One region of the Paracoccus ferrooxidans genome, then DNA from elsewhere that is predicted to be linked to it. Evidence: riboswitches for the same ligand, from Rfam matches in the RefSeq annotation. Region 1 holds a riboswitch; the other holds the start of a gene.
What was found. Region 1 has a riboswitch for cobalamin ahead of E3U26_RS09705 (DUF1636 family protein). Riboswitches for the same ligand answer to the same signal wherever they lie in the genome.
Positions count from the first base shown of each region.

Region 1 (7,493 bases):
TGACGCCGCCCATGACGTGCGTCACGCGACCGGCTTCCCCTGCCACTGACATGTTCTCGCGCATTCTGACCAGCGGGTTGATCGCTGGCGCTGCAACGGGGCTGATTGCCGCCCTGTTGCAGCTTTGGTTCGTGCAGCCCGTGCTGCTGCATGCCGAACTGTATGAATCCGGCCAACTGGCCCATTTCGGCGCCGAGGCCGTCAGCGCGCACCAGGACTTGGGGCCCTTCGAATGGACCCGCAACATGCTTTCGGTCCTGTTCACCATGATGGTCTATGCCGGCTACGGGCTGATGCTGGTGGCGCTGATGGCGCTGTCCGAGGCGCAGGGCAACGCGGTCACGGCGCGGCAGGGGCTGCTTTGGGGTCTGGCCGGCTACCTGACCATGCAGCTTGCCCCCGCCTTCGGCCTGGCGCCGGAAGTGCCGGGCGTCGCCGCCGCCGATGTGCAGCTGCGCGCGATCTGGTGGCTGGGCACCGCCGCCGCCACCGGGCTGGCGCTGTGGCTGGTCGCCTTTGGCAAGGGCTGGGCGGCCTGGGGCGTGGCCATCGTGCTGATCCTGGCGCCGCATGTGATCGGCGCGCCGCAGCCGGACAGCTATGCCGGCCCGGTCCCGCCCGAGCTTTCGGCGGAATTCGCCGGGCGCGCCCTGGGTGCCGGCGCCATGGCCTGGGCGCTGCTCGGCCTGCTGGCCGGCTGGTTCTGGCAGCGCGAAAGCCAGCGCGCGCCGGTGCCGCAAGCCGCCTGATCCGGGCCGCAACCCTTTCGGCCGGGCGTGCCTGTCGCGCCCGGCCTTTCATGAAAGCGGGGAAAAGACATGGATCGTTCGATCCCGATGCTGCTGATCGGCCTGATCTTCGGCGGCGGCATGGGCTTCGTCATCGCCGCCGCCAACGGCATCACGCTGGACGGCCACGACCACGGCGCGCGTGGCCACGGCACCCAGGCCGCGGCGCATGACCACGGCGCGCCCATCGACCTGCCCGCGGGCAGCGCCACCGCCTCGGCCCGGCTGGAGCCCGACAGCACCGCCGGCTGGAACCTGTTCGTCGAGGCCGAGGGCTTCTGCTTCGCCCCCGAACATGCCGGGCTGGCCGATCGCCGCGGCGAGGGGCATGCGCATCTTTACCTGAACGGCGCCAAGATCGCCCGGCTCTACGGCCCGGCCCATCACCTCGACATGCTCGCCGCCGGCGACCGGCTGCGGGTCGAGCTGAACTCGAACGACCACCGCCCGCTGACCGTGGCGGGCCGGCCGCTCGCCGTGGAACTGACCGTGCCCGACCGCCCTGTCGGCATCCGCGCCGGGGCCGAGGGCCTGCCCGACAGCGCCATTTGCGCCACGCCCTGATGATGCGGTTCGGCCCCGAGGACCAGGCGGCGCTGGACCGCATCCTGCGCTGGCGCCGCGACGTGCGGCATTTCCGCGACGACCCGATCCCCGAGCCGCTGCTGGAGGAATTGCGCGCGGCGATGGAACTGGCGCCCTCGGTCGGCAATGCCCGGCCTTGGCGGGTGATCCGGGTCGAAAGCCCCGATCTGCGCGCCGCGATCCGCGCCGATTTCCTGCGCTGCAATGCCCGGGCCGCCGCCCGCTACCAGGGCCGGCAGCGGCAGGAATACGATGCGCTGAAGCTCGCCGGGCTGGACCGCGCGCCGGTCTGGCTGGCCGTCTTTACCGAGATCGACCCGTCCGAGGGCCACGGCCTTGGCCGCGCCACCATGCCGCAGACCCTGCGGCAATCGACGGCGATGGCGATCCATGCGCTGTGGCTGGCGGCACGGGTGCGCAACCTGGGCCTGGGCATGGTCTCGATCCTCGACCCCGCGCGGATCGGCCCGCTGCTGGCGGTGCCCGAAAGCTGGGAGTTCTCGGCGCTGCTCTGCCTCGGCTGGCCCGAGTTCACCGACGACACGCCGCTGCTGCACCGCACCGGCTGGCAGGAAAACACCGCCCCCGGCTGGCAGCGGCGCTGAAAGGCCCCGCCGCATCGGGCGGGGCCGCTTGGTTCAGGGCTGCGAGGTGGCCGGGCCCATGGGCTGACCGTTGACGGTAAAGGGGCCGCCGCCCTCGGGCATCTGGATGTCCCAGACATTCTCGCCGCTCGCGCCGGGCTTGGCCATGGCGCGGGCCATGCGCAGCATCATCAGCGGCTGGGCGGCCTCTTCGGGCGGGGCCGCGGCCAGCGCCGCCTCGACCTTGTCGAGCCCCGTGGCCGAGATCAGCGCCGCGCCGGTGGGCGCCGCGCCCGGACCGGCCGCGATGTCCGCGCGGTAGTCGATCTGGTAGCCGTCGCCCTTGATCTGCGACGGCGCAAGCTTCAGGTCGGCCGTGCCGCCGGGCAGCAGCGCCGCCTGCAGCTGTTCGGGCACCAGCCGCGCAAAGGGTTCCTCGGCGGCCAGGTCGAAGCCCTCGATCAGCATCTTCGCCGGCGCCGCCAGATCGAAGCCCGAGGCGGTGAAGTCCAGCGTCACCTCTTGCGGCAGGATCGGCTCGACCCAGGGCGGCAGCACGCCCTCGGGCACGGTCACGCCCGACAGCGCCACCCGTTCGTGCAGCCGGCCATCGGCGGTGGCGCCGGACAGGCCGACCGTCACCTTGGTCGAGGCAAGGCCGAATTCGCCCAGCGGAGAGCCGATCTTCAGATCATGCAGGACCGCGTCCATCGACAGGTCGTCCCACAGCGGCATGGCGGCGGCCAGCTTGTCGCGCAGCCCGTCCTGCGAGCCCTTGATCAGCTCCTCGGACGGATGGGCGACGAACCAGGCGAGCAGGGACAGCATGCCTTCGGTGCGCGCGCCGGTGATCTGGCCGCTGCCCTCGTAGCCGGGCGCGGTGATCTGGAAGGTCATCGGCTGGCCGCCCGGACCCATCAGGATCTCCTGCGACTGCTCCAGCCCCTCGGCGGTGAAGCTCATGGCCTGGTCGACGCCGCCGGCCTTGCCGGGCGCGCCGGTCAGCGACACCTCCATCCGCGCCGTGCGCTGGTGATCGCGCGAGACCACCTCGGGCTCGGCCGGGGGCTGTTCGGGCGCGGCTTCGGCGCCGGGCGGCGGCGGGGGCGCATATTGCACCGACTCGATGACGTAATCCGTCATCACCGCCGTCTGTTCGCGGAAACTCATCAGCCCCTCGTCCCAGATGCCGGTGGATTCGACCTTGGTCGTGCCCTTCTGCTCGAACAGGCGCGGCACCACCACCGACCAGCTCAGCACCTGGTCCTCGCTGACGCCCCAGCTGCCGTCGCCATTGTCGGTCAGCCGATAGGTCAGGGCCGAGACGCTGACCTGGGCCTGCTCGGCCGGAACCTGCGCCAGCAGCGGCGCCGGGTCGATCCGCAGCTCATAGCTTTCGCCCTGGGGGGTGACGGCGACCACGCCCTCGGTGCCGCCGAAATAGGTCTGGAAAACGCCGCTCAGCCGCGCGGCCCCCTCTTCGGTGGCGGGCACGGCCCAGGCCGCCGAGACGGGGCAGATCGCCAGCAGCGCCACAAGGCCTTGTCTCGCAAACATGTCCGAACATCCTTTCGAATTCACTGGTCCTGCACAAGCGGCAGATGACAGGAAACAGGCTAGAACTCCACCCCCGGTTGCGCCTTGATGCCATCGCGGAAGGGGTGCTTGACCTGCTCCATCTCGGACACAAGATCGGCAAGCTCGATCAGTTCCGGCTTGGCGTTGCGTCCGGTCAGGACCACATGCGTCATCGGCGGCTTTTCGCTGCGCAGGAAATCCAGCACCTCGTCCAGGTCCAGGTAGTCATAGCGCAGCGCGATGTTGATCTCGTCCAGCAGGACCATGCGGATCTGCGGATCGCGGATCAGCTCCTTGGCCTTTTCCCAGCCGGCGCGGGCGGCGGCGATGTCGCGCTCGCGGTCCTGGGTTTCCCAGGTGAAGCCCTCGCCCATGGCGTGGAACTGGCACAGGTCGCCGAAATGCGTGGTCAGCAACCGCCGCTCGCCGGTGTCCCAGGCGCCCTTGATGAACTGCACCACCGCACAGGGCATGCCATGGGCGATGCAGCGCAGGATCATGCCGAAGCCCGAGGACGACTTGCCCTTGCCCTTGCCGGTATGGACGATGACCAGGCCCTTCTCGCCCTGCTTCTCGGCCATCATCCGGTCGCGGGCGGCCTTGATCCGGGCCATCTTCTCGGCGTGGCGGGTATTGTCGTCGGTCTGCATCGGGCACTCCTTCGCTTGACAAGTCGGGACCGGGCGCGCACAGACGAGAGGCGCTGGTTCCTGTCCTACGACAGGCGAAGAGGGAATGCGACAGGCAACCGCCTGGAAGCAGCCGCCCCCGCGACCGTGACCGGAAAGGTCGCCCCGAGGCCACTGGCGAGACGCCGGGAAGGCGGGGCGGCCGTGGGCCCAGGCCCGAATCCGCAAGCCGGGAGACCTGCCAGCGCGCGAAGGATTGACCGGCGGACGGGGTGTTCCCGCTGGGGCTTGGGCGCTGGTCCCCTGCCTCGTGCCGCCTTGAGGGATGAAGGGCGCATGACCGTCACGCTGCATGTCTGCATCACCTGCCGCGCCGGCCAGCCCGTCCCCGAGGGCGAGCCCGTGCCCGGCGCGCGGCTGCATGACGCGCTGGCGGCCGAAGGCGCCCCCGACGGCGTGCGCATCGTCCCCGTCGAATGCCTGTCCGCCTGCGCCAACGGCGCCGCCATCGCGCTGTCGGCGCCGGGCCGCTGGACCTATGTCTACGGCCGCATGTCGGCCGAGGACGCGACCGAGATCCTGCTGGGCGCCGCCGCCTATGCCCAGGCCCCCGACGGCATCGTGCCCTGGCGCGAGCGCGTCACGATTTTCCGCAAGCGCAGCCTCGCGCGCATTCCCCCGATTGGATAGAAGATGAGCGACCTGACCAAGACCCCCGTCACCGTCATCACCGGCTTTCTGGGCGCCGGCAAGACCACGCTGATCCGCCACCTGATGTCGCAGCCGCAGGGCAAGCGGCTGGCGGTGCTGGTCAACGAATTCGGCACCATGGGCGTCGACGGCGAGATCCTGAAATCCTGCGCCGACGAGAATTGCCCGGCCGAGAACATCATGGAGCTGTCGAACGGTTGCATCTGCTGCACCGTCGCCGACGATTTCATCCCGACGCTGGAACGGCTGATGGCGATGCCGGTCAAGCCCGACCACATCCTGATCGAGACCTCGGGCCTGGCCCTGCCCAAGCCCTTGCTGAAGGCCTTCGACTGGCCGGCGATCCGCTCGCGCATCACCGTGGATGGGGTGATCGCACTCGCCGATGCCGAGGCGGTGGCGGCGGGCCGCTTCGCCCCCGACGAGGCCGCGGTCGAGGCGCAGCGCGCCGCCGACGACAGCCTCGACCACGAGACGCCCCTGTCCGAGGTGTTCGAGGACCAGATCGCCTGCGCCGACATCGTGCTGCTGTCCAAGGCCGACCTGGCCGGCGATGCCGGGCTGGCCGCCGCCCGCGCGGTGATCGAGGCCGAGGCGCCGCGCAAGCTGCCGATCCTGCCCTTGACCGACGGGGTGATCGACCCGCGGGTGATCCTGGGCCTGGGTGCCGCGGCCGAGGATGACCTGGCCGCCCGCCCCAGCCACCACGACGGCGCCGACGACCACGAACACGACGATTTCGATTCGGTGGTGATCGAGCTGGCCGAGATCGCCGACCCCGGCGAGCTTGCCGCCCGCATCGAGCGGCTGGCCCGCGAACAGAACATCCTGCGGGTCAAGGGCCATGTCGCCGTCGCCGGCAAGCCCATGCGCCTTCTGGTGCAGGCGGTGGGCGAGCGGGTGCGGCACCAATACGACCGGCCCTGGGGCGACGCCCCCCGCGCCTCGCGCCTGGTGGTGATCGCCGAACATGACGACATCGACGAGGCCGCGATCCGGGCGGTCCTGGCTGCCTGACGATGCATGTCGTCTTCCGCGAAAGCCGTGGGCTGGAAGAGACCGAGGTTCCGACCGACCCCGGCCAAGGCCCCGCCGACCTGGTCGTGCTGTCCTATTCCGACAGCGACCTCGGCGCTTTCGCGGCGGGCTGGCATCGCGCTGCCGGGGGGCTGCCTTCGCTGCGGCTGTGCAACCTCTCGGCGCTGCGGCACCCGGTCTCGGTCGATCAGTATTGCGAGGCAACGCTTTCCGGCGCCCGCGCCGTGCTGGTCCGGCTGATCGGCGGCGAGCCCTATTGGCATTACGGCGTCGCCAGCCTTCAGGATCTGGCCCGCCGCCGCGGGATCGCCCTGGCCTTCCTGCCGGCGGACGGGCGTCCCGACCCGACGCTGGAGCGGTTTTCCACCCTGCCGCTGCCGCTGCTGCATCGGCTGGCGGCGCTTTGCGACCAGGGCGGCGCGGTCGCGGCGCAGATGGCGCTGGCGGAACTGGCCGGGGCCGCCGGCCTGCCCGCCGCCCCGGTCCAGGGGCAGGCCACGATCCCTGACTTCGGCTTCTACGATCCCGACCGCGGCGTCATCGACCGCCCCCGGCCCGACCCCGAACCCGGCGTGCTGGTCAGCTTCTATCGCAGCTACCTGACCGCGGCGGACCTTGCGCCGGTGGATGCGATGATCCGCGCCCTGCGCACGGCCGGCTTTGCCGCGACCGGGGTCTTTGCGCCCTCGCTGAAGGCGCCGGGCTTTGCCGACTGGCTGGCGCCGCACCTGCCCGGCCTTGTCGCGGTGGTGAACCTGACCGCCTTTTCCGCCCGCGACGATGCCGGCGCCACGCCCTTCGACGGCACGGATTGCCCGGTCTTTCAGGTGGCGCTGTCCACCGCGCCCCGCGCCCTCTGGGCGGCCGAGGACCGCGGGCTTTCCGCCGCCGACCTGGCGATGCATGTCGTGCTGCCCGAGGTGGACGGCCGCATATTCCTGGGCGCGATCAGCTTCAAGGAACCGCAAGAGCGCGACCCCGACCTGCAATTCGCCCGCGTGATCCATGCCCCCGACCCGGACCGCATCGACGCGGCGGTGGCGCGGATCACCGCCTGGCACCGGCTGCGGCAGGCGACACGCCGCGCGGTGGTGCTGTCCACCTATCCCGGCAAGACGCATCAGCTGGCCCATGCGGTCGGACTGGACGCGCTGGCCTCCTGCGGCGCGATCCTCGGGCTTTCCCATGACGACCTGGGCCGGCGGCTGACCGCCGAGCGCATCCACTGGCCGCTCTCGGACTACCGCCGGGCGCTGGCCCGCCTGCCGCAACGCCTGCGCGACGACCTCGCCGCCGCATGGGGCGAGCCCCCCGACGGCTTCCGCTTCGCCGCCCTCCGCCACGGCGCCGACCTGATCGCCCTGCAACCCGAACGCGGCGAGGCAAAGACCCGCGCCGACGACTACCACGACCTGACGCGCACCCCGCGCCATGAATATGTCGCCTTCTACCTGTGGCTGCGCACGCAGGCGGACGTGCTGATCCACATGGGCGCGCATGGCACGCTGGAATGGCTGCCCGGCAAGTCGGTTGCCCTGTCGGACGAATGCTGGCCCGAGGCGCTGCTGGCCGACCTGCCC
Region 1 is NZ_CP038198.1:1,931,447-1,938,939, reverse strand. Features, by position in the region: gene E3U26_RS09735 (CbtB domain-containing protein) at 1-49, shown strand, start outside; gene E3U26_RS09730 (CbtA family protein) at 51-749, shown strand; gene E3U26_RS09725 (hypothetical protein) at 819-1,352, shown strand; gene bluB (5,6-dimethylbenzimidazole synthase) at 1,355-1,978, shown strand; gene E3U26_RS09715 (hypothetical protein) at 2,012-3,514, opposite strand; gene cobO (cob(I)yrinic acid a,c-diamide adenosyltransferase) at 3,574-4,185, opposite strand; cobalamin riboswitch at 4,223-4,424, shown strand; gene E3U26_RS09705 (DUF1636 family protein) at 4,501-4,854, shown strand; gene cobW (cobalamin biosynthesis protein CobW) at 4,858-5,892, shown strand; gene cobN (cobaltochelatase subunit CobN) at 5,895-7,493, shown strand, end outside.

Region 2 (7,493 bases), on a different replicon from region 1:
GTCATGGGCGCCATGCTCGGTGCCGGGCGGCTGTTCCGCCTGCCGCCCCAGGACCGGGCGGTGCTGTTCTTCTGCGGCTCGACCAAGAGCCTCGCCAGCGGGCTGCCCATCGCCACGGCGATCTTCCCGGCCGCGGCGGTGGGGGCGATCGTGCTGCCGGTGATGGTCTATCACATGACGCAGCTGCTGGTCTGCTCGGCCATCGCGCAGCGGCTGGCGCGCAACCCGCGTGCCTAGAAGTCCCAGTCCTCGTCCTCGGTTGCGACCGCCTTGCCGATGACATAGCTCGACCCCGAGCCGCTGAAGAAATCGTGGTTCTCGCTGTCGGGCGACAGCGCGGCCAGGATCGCCGGGTTGACCTCGCAGGCCTGGGGCGGGAACAGTGCCTCGTAGCCCAGGTTCTGCAGCGCCTTGTTGGCATTGTAATGCAGGAAAGCCTTCACGTCCTCGGTCAGGCCGATGCCGTCGTAAAGCTCGGCGGTGTATTTCGCCTCGACGTCGTAGAGATCGAAGATCAGCGAGAAGGCGAAATCCTTCAGCGCCGCGCGCTCGGCCTCGCCCAGCCGCTCCAGCCCGCGCTGGTACTTGTAGCCGATATAATAGCCATGCACCGCCTCGTCGCGGATGATCAGCCGGATCAGGTCGGCAGTATTGGTCAGCTTGGCGCGGCTCGACCAGTACATCGGCAGGTAGAAGCCGGAATAGAACAGGAAGCTTTCCAGGAACACGCTGGCGATCTTGCGCTTCAGCGGGTCCGAGCCGGCCTTGTATTCCTCCAGCACCAGCCGCGCCTTCTGCTGCAGGTGCGGGTTCTCCTCGGCCCAGCGAAAGGCCGCGTCCACCTCGGGCGTCAGGCACAGGGTCGAGAAGATCGAGGAATAGCTGCGCGCATGCACCGCCTCCATGAAGGCGATGTTGGACAGCACCGCCTCCTCATGCGGGGTGATCGCATCGGGCATCATCGCCGGCGCGCCCAGGGTGTTCTGGATCGTGTCCAGAAGCGTCAGCCCGGTAAAGACGCGGATGGTCAGCTCGCGCTCCTCGGGGCGCAGCGTGGCCCAGCTCTGCACGTCGTTCGACAGCGGCACCTTCTCGGGCAGCCAGAAATTCACCGTCAGCCGGTTCCAGACCTCCAGGTCCTTCTCGTCCTCCAGCCGGTTCCAGTTGATGGCCCGCAGGGGCGTGCGCGGCGCATGGTCCTTCATCCGAAGACCCTTTCTTTCGTGTCCAAATATCCTCGGGGGTGCGGGGGCAGACAGCCCCCGCCTCAAAGCGTGCAGGAAACGCAGCCCTGCACCTCGGTGCCCTCCAGCGCGGTCTGGCGCAGCCGGATGTAATAGATCGTCTTGATGCCCTTCTTCCAGGCATGGATCTGGGCGCGGTTGATGTCGCGCGTCGTGGCCTCGGCCGGGAAGAACAGCGTCAGCGACAGGCCCTGGTCGACATGTTCGGTCGCCGCCGCATAGGTGTCGATGATCGCCTCGGGGCCGATCTCGTAGGCGTCGCGGTAATAGTCCAGGTTCTCGTTCGACATGAAGGCGGCGGGGTAATAGACCCGGCCGATCTTGCCTTCCTTGCGGATCTCGATCTTGGCGACGATCGGGTGGATCGAGCTGGTCGAGTTGTTGATATAGCTGATCGAGCCGGTGGGCGGCACCGCCTGCAGGTTGCGGTTGTAAAGCCCATGCCGCATCACCGCGTCCCGCAGCGCGGCCCAGTCCTCGCGCGTGGGCAGCGCGACACCCTCGAACACCCGCGCGACATCGGGCAGCGTCGGCAGCCAGTCGCGCGTCACGTATTTGTCGAAGAACGTGCCGTCGGCATATTTCGACGTCTCGAAATCCTTGAAGCTGCGGCCCTTTTCCTGCGCCAACAGGTTTGAGGCGCGGATGGCGTGATAGGCGACGGCGGCGAAATAGACCGAGGTGAACTCGATCCCCTCGGGGCTGCCGTAATGGATGCGCTCGCGCGCCAGGAACCCGTGCAGGTTCATCTGGCCCAGCCCCACCGCATGGGCCTCGTCGTTGCCGCGCCGGATCGAGGGCACGGCCTCGATCGCCGACATTTCCGACACCGCGGTCAGCGCCCGGATCGCCGCCTCGACCGTGGCGCCGAAATCCGGCCCGTCCATGGTCGCGGCGATGTTGAGCGAGCCGAGGTTGCAGGAAATATCCGTGCCGAGGTGGCGATAGCTCAGATCCTCGTCGAAGGTGCTGGCCTCGTTGACCTGCAGGATCTCGCTGCACAGGTTCGACATGCTGATGCGGCCGGCGACCGGGTTGGCGCGGTTCACCGTGTCCTCGAACATGATATAGGGATAGCCGCTTTCGAACTGGATCTCGGCCAGGGTCTGGAAGAAGGCGCGGGCGTTGATCTTTTTCTTGCGGATGCGCTTGTCGTCCACCATCTCGGCATATTTCTCGGTGACGGAAATCTCCGAGAAGGCCATGCCATAGACCTTTTCCACGTCATGGGGCGAGAACAGGTACATGTCCTCGTTCTTCTTGGCCAGTTCGAAGGTCACGTCCGGGATCACCACGCCGAGCGACAGCGTCTTGATGCGGATCTTCTCGTCGGCATTCTCGCGCTTGGTGTCCAGGAAGCGCAGGATGTCGGGGTGATGCGCGTTCAGGTAGACCGCCCCCGCGCCTTGCCGCGCGCCCAGCTGGTTGGCATAGGAAAAGCTGTCCTCCAGCAGTTTCATCACCGGGATGACGCCCGAGGACTGGTTCTCGATCCCCTTGATCGGCGCCCCGGCCTCGCGCAGGTTGGTCAGCATCAGGGCGACGCCGCCGCCGCGCTTGGAAAGCTGCAGCGCCGAATTGATGCCGCGGCCGATGCTTTCCATGTTGTCCTCCAGCCGCAGCAGGAAGCACGAGATCAGTTCGCCGCGCGATTTCTTGCCGGCGTTCAGGAAGGTCGGCGTCGCGGGCTGGAACCGGCCCGACAGGATTTCCTCCATGAAGCGCATGGCGAGATCCTCGTCGCCGCGCGCCAAGGCCAGCGCGACCATGACCACCCTGTCCTCGTAGCGTTCCAGATAGCGCCGCCCGTCGCGGGTCTTCAGCGTGTAGCTGGTATAATACTTGAAGGCGCCCAGGAAGGTCGGAAAGCGGAACTTGCGCGCATAGGCCGCGTCCCAGATCCGGTGCAGGAAGGCGCGCGGATACTGGTCCAGGACTTCGGCCTCGTAATAGCCTTCGTCCACCAGGTAGCCCAGCTTCTCGTCCAGCGAGTGGAAGAAGACGGTGTTCTGGTTGACATGCTGCAGGAAATACTGCCGCGCGGCCTTGCGATCCGCGTCGAAGCGGATGCGGCCCTCGCCGTCGTAAAGGTTCAGCATCGCGTTCAGCGCGTGATAGTCCAGCTCGGCCTTTACGCCATCGTCAAGCATTCCGTCCCCCAGAATTTCTCAAGCCCCGCCTGCACGCGGGAAATGTCCAGATCAGTCCCCGCCAGCTCGAATCGATACAGCACGGGGACGTTGCACTTGTCAGAAATCACCCGGCCGGCCAAGGCATAGGTCGCCCCGAAATTGCGGTTGCCGGCGGCGATGACGCCGCGCAGGCCGGCGCGGCGGGCGGGATCGTTCAGGAAGCGGATCACCTGCTTGGGCACCGCGCCCCGGCCGGTCCCGTCGGCATAGGTCGGGCAGATCAGCACATAGGGCGTTGCCGCCTCGGGCAGCGGATCGCACGGCGAGACCGGGATGCGCCCGGCCGCCAGCCCCAGCCGCGCCACGAAGCGCGCGGTGTTCCCCGAGGCCGAGGAATAATAGACCAGCCCGCCCATGGCGCCGGTCAGGACAGCCGGCCGATCATGTCGGGCCGGAAGCCCGCCCAATGCGCATCGCCGGCGACGACCACCGGGGCCTGGCGATAGCCCAGCGAGACGACCAGTTCCATCGCCGCGTCGTCCTCGGTCAGGTCGATCAGTTGATAGGCCAGGCCGCGCGCGTCGAGCGCCCGCGTGGTGGCGGTGCATTGCACGCAGGCGGGCTTGGAGTAAACGGTGATGGACATGGCTCGGCTCCTTCTGTTCTGTCGGCAAGAGGGGGCCGGGCCGATGGGCGTGCCACCGGACCCTGTTCCAGCCCCGCGCCCGCCGCACGGTTTCGTCCTTTCGCGCCATGGCAGGTCTTCTGACTTGCGGGTCTCGGCTTAGCCGGCCTTCCCGGAGCCTTGGCCCCAGTGGCATTCCAGCGTCGCTCGCCGCTTACAGCTGCGGGGGCAGTGCCGGCTTTTCACCGGCTTCCCTTTTCATCCCCGAGTCGGCCCCAGGGCAACCATGACCCCGGCAGTTAGCCACGGGTCACGGGCCGGGTCAATCCATATTTAGTGGATGGCCGGGCCGCGCCCGGAATATCTGGTGGGGTTCCCGGATCGCGCCAGGGGCTCGATTTGCCGCCGGGCCATGGCGGTGGACGGGCTGCGGCCACGGACCGCCCCACCTGCGGGCCTGTTGGAATATGGCAACAGGCGCGGGGACATGGCATGGAATGACGTCGCGTCGTTTGACAAAGCGACAATTCGCCCTCTTGCGTGGATCGCGCGCACGTGAGCCGGGGTTCCCGTTCCCGTTCCCGTTCTGGCGCGATAAAGCGCAAGCTATTGATAAAACATCACTTAATGTCGCCTCTGCCTGCTGGCGGAAGGCGGGGCATCTTTGTGCCGGGATAACCCATGAACAAAACCCATCCCAAACCGCCAGCCTCGGGGTCTGCCGCGCAATTGCTGCCGACCCTGGGCCTGCTTCCGGTCCTTGCCATTTTCGCGGGGGTCGGCGGCCCCGCCCAGGCGCAGGACACCGTGACGCTGGACACGGCGGTCATCCGCCGCCAGCAGGGCAGCGAGGCCGAGACCAGCTACAAGACCACCGAAAGCGCCTCGGACAAGATCACCCCGCCGCTGCTCGACACGCCACGGACCGTCACCGTCGTGACCGCGCGCCAGATCAAAGAGCGCGGCGGAAGTCGCAGACCCGGTTGCCGGTGATCCTGAAGGGCATCATGTCGGCGCATGATGCCGAGCGCGCCGTGGCGGTGGGTGCGGACGGGGTGATCGTCTCGAACCACGGCGGCCGGGCGCTCGACACGCTGCCGGCGAGGGCCGAGGCTCTGCCGGTCGTCGCCCGCCAGGTCGCCGGGCGCATTCCGGTGCTGTGCGACGGCGGAATCCGCCGCGGCACCGATGCGCTGAAGGCCCTGGCCCGGGCGCCGCGGCGGTGCTGGTCGGGCGGCCGCAGATCCATGCCCTGGCGGTGGGCGGCGCGGCGGGGGTCGCGCATATGCTGACCATCCTGCGCGCCGAGCTGGAGGTCGCCATGGCCCTGACCGGACGCCGCGACCTGGCCGGGATCGATGGAACCGTGCTTTGGCCTAGCCCTTGAAGCTGCGCCACAGGCTCAGCGCCGCATCCGACAGGTCGCCCAGCCGGGCCAGCACATGTTCGCGCCCCAGCCCCGGCCCGTCCTCGGCCCGGTCCAGCCGGCGCAGCAGCCGCAGCACCCGGCGCTTGTGGATGCCGGTCCAAAGCTGGACCGGATCGGCGGCCAGCCCGGCAAAGGTGGTCAGGACCGAGGCGAGCATGGCCAGCACCACCCCGGTCAGCAGCAGATCCACGCTGGAAAGCTCTCGTGGGAAGGCGCCATACCACATGCGGCCGGCCCAGCTTCCCAGCGCGAAATCCTCGACCGCCTGCGCCTGCGCCCGCAGATGCGCGACCGGCCCGGCCAGCGAGATCACCCCCGGCGTGGCGCGGTGGAACAGCAAGAGCCCCGAGCCCAGCACCAGGACCGAGGTGGTGATCTCGGAGACCGCATTGCGGGTCTCGGCATAGTCCGAGACGGCGCGGGCGACGCTTTGCGGCGCGGCCCGGGGCGCCAGCCCCTTTTCGGCCAGGTCGTCAATGAAATGGGCCAGGTCCGCCTCGATCCTTTGCGCCACGTCGGATTTCAGGAAGATCTGCCGGCGCGACAGCCAGTCGCCAGCGCGCCGCAGCCCGATCCGGCGCAGAAGCGGCGCGGCCAGCCGCACCAGCAGGAACAGCGGCGACAGCATGACGTTCACCGGCGCACGCAGCAGGTCGAGGCCGAGCGCGTGGCGATGCAGCGCCAGCGTGCCGCGCGGGCCATAGCGGGCGCGGACGAAGCGGCGGACCTCGGTCTCGCGCCGGGTCATCGGACGGGGGTCGGCGGGCTTTAGGGCCATGGGCGCGGTCCTTTGGCGGATCGCGCCCAATCTAGGCATCGCGGCGGGGCGGCTCAATGCCGCGCCGTCACAGCAGCGCGACCAGCCCCAGGCCCAGGGTCGAGATGAACAGCCAGGCCAGCGCGCCAAGCGCCAGCGGCCGGACGCCCTTGGCGCGCAGCTTGCGGATGTCGGTTTCGAGCCCCATCGCCGCCAGCGCCATGGTCAGCAGAAAGGCGGTCAGGCCGACCACCTCGGTATGCAGCGCCTCGGGCAAGGGCAGGGCGCTGTTCAGCAGCACGACGGCGATGAAGCCCAGCACGAACCAGGGCGTCGGCGCCGAGCCATGCGCGGCCTTGCCGCCGCGGCGCGCCAGCGCGCCCAGCACCAGGATCAGCGGCGCCAGCAGCATCACCCGGCTCAGCTTGGCCACGGTCGCGGCCTGCCCGGCCTCGGCGCCATGCTGGAAACCGGCGCCGACGACCTGCGCCACCTCATGCACGGTGGCGCCGACCCAGATGCCGTAATGCGAAGGCCCCATCGCCATCATCTCGCCCAGCAGCGGCATGGCGATCATCGAGAGCGAGCCGAAGACCGTCACGCAGGCGATGGCATAGGCCACGTCCTCGTCCGTGCCGCGCGTGACCGTGTTCGTCGCGATCACCGCCGAGGCGCCGCAGACCGAGGTGCCGGCCGCGATCAGCTCGGCCAGCCGCGCCTCGACCCCCAGCGCCCGCCCGGCCCATTTGGTGAAGACGAAGGTCGCGGCCAGCACCACCGCGATCACCGCTACCCCCGGCAGGCCCACGGCGCGCAACTGCTCCAGCGTCAGCTGGAAGCCCAGCAGCACGATGGCGAAACGCAAGACGCGGCGCAGCGAAAAGCCGATGCCCGGCCGCGCCGCCTCGGGCGTGCCGGCCAGGTTGCGCAGCGCCATGCCCAGCACCATGGCCACCACCAGCGGGCTGAGCGCCGGGATGCCCGAGAAGCGCTGCACCGCCGTCGCCAGGACCGCGATGCCGAAGGTCAGCCCCAGCCCCGGCAGCGTGGCGGAAAGCCAGGCCGTGATCGCGGAAGATGTTTGCTGGTTCTGCTCGGTCGAGGACATGATCGCGTTTCCTTGCTTGCAAGGCGGAACATGGTCCCGGATGCACGTTCAATCCATCGCATTATATTTGCCATATCGTTCGATTTTACTTATCAGTTGGCCATGACGCTGGAACAGCTCCGCATCTTCCTTGCCGTGGCCGAGCGGCAGCATGTCACCCGCGCGGCCGAGGCGCTGAACCTGACGCAATCGGCGGTC
Region 2 is NZ_CP038202.1:1,205,261-1,212,753, reverse strand. Features, by position in the region: gene E3U26_RS22930 (bile acid:sodium symporter family protein) at 1-237, shown strand, start outside; gene nrdF (class 1b ribonucleoside-diphosphate reductase subunit beta) at 234-1,205, opposite strand; gene nrdE (class 1b ribonucleoside-diphosphate reductase subunit alpha) at 1,268-3,394, opposite strand; gene nrdI (class Ib ribonucleoside-diphosphate reductase assembly flavoprotein NrdI) at 3,376-3,792, opposite strand; gene nrdH (glutaredoxin-like protein NrdH) at 3,801-4,022, opposite strand; cobalamin riboswitch at 4,115-4,305, opposite strand; partial or broken gene E3U26_RS22905 (alpha-hydroxy-acid oxidizing protein) at 4,469-5,388, shown strand; gene E3U26_RS22900 (DUF6635 family protein) at 5,378-6,208, opposite strand; gene E3U26_RS22895 (YeiH family protein) at 6,276-7,295, opposite strand; gene E3U26_RS22890 (LysR family transcriptional regulator) at 7,398-7,493, shown strand, end outside.
Region 2: another riboswitch for cobalamin. It lies ahead of nrdH (glutaredoxin-like protein NrdH); the one in region 1 lies ahead of E3U26_RS09705 (DUF1636 family protein).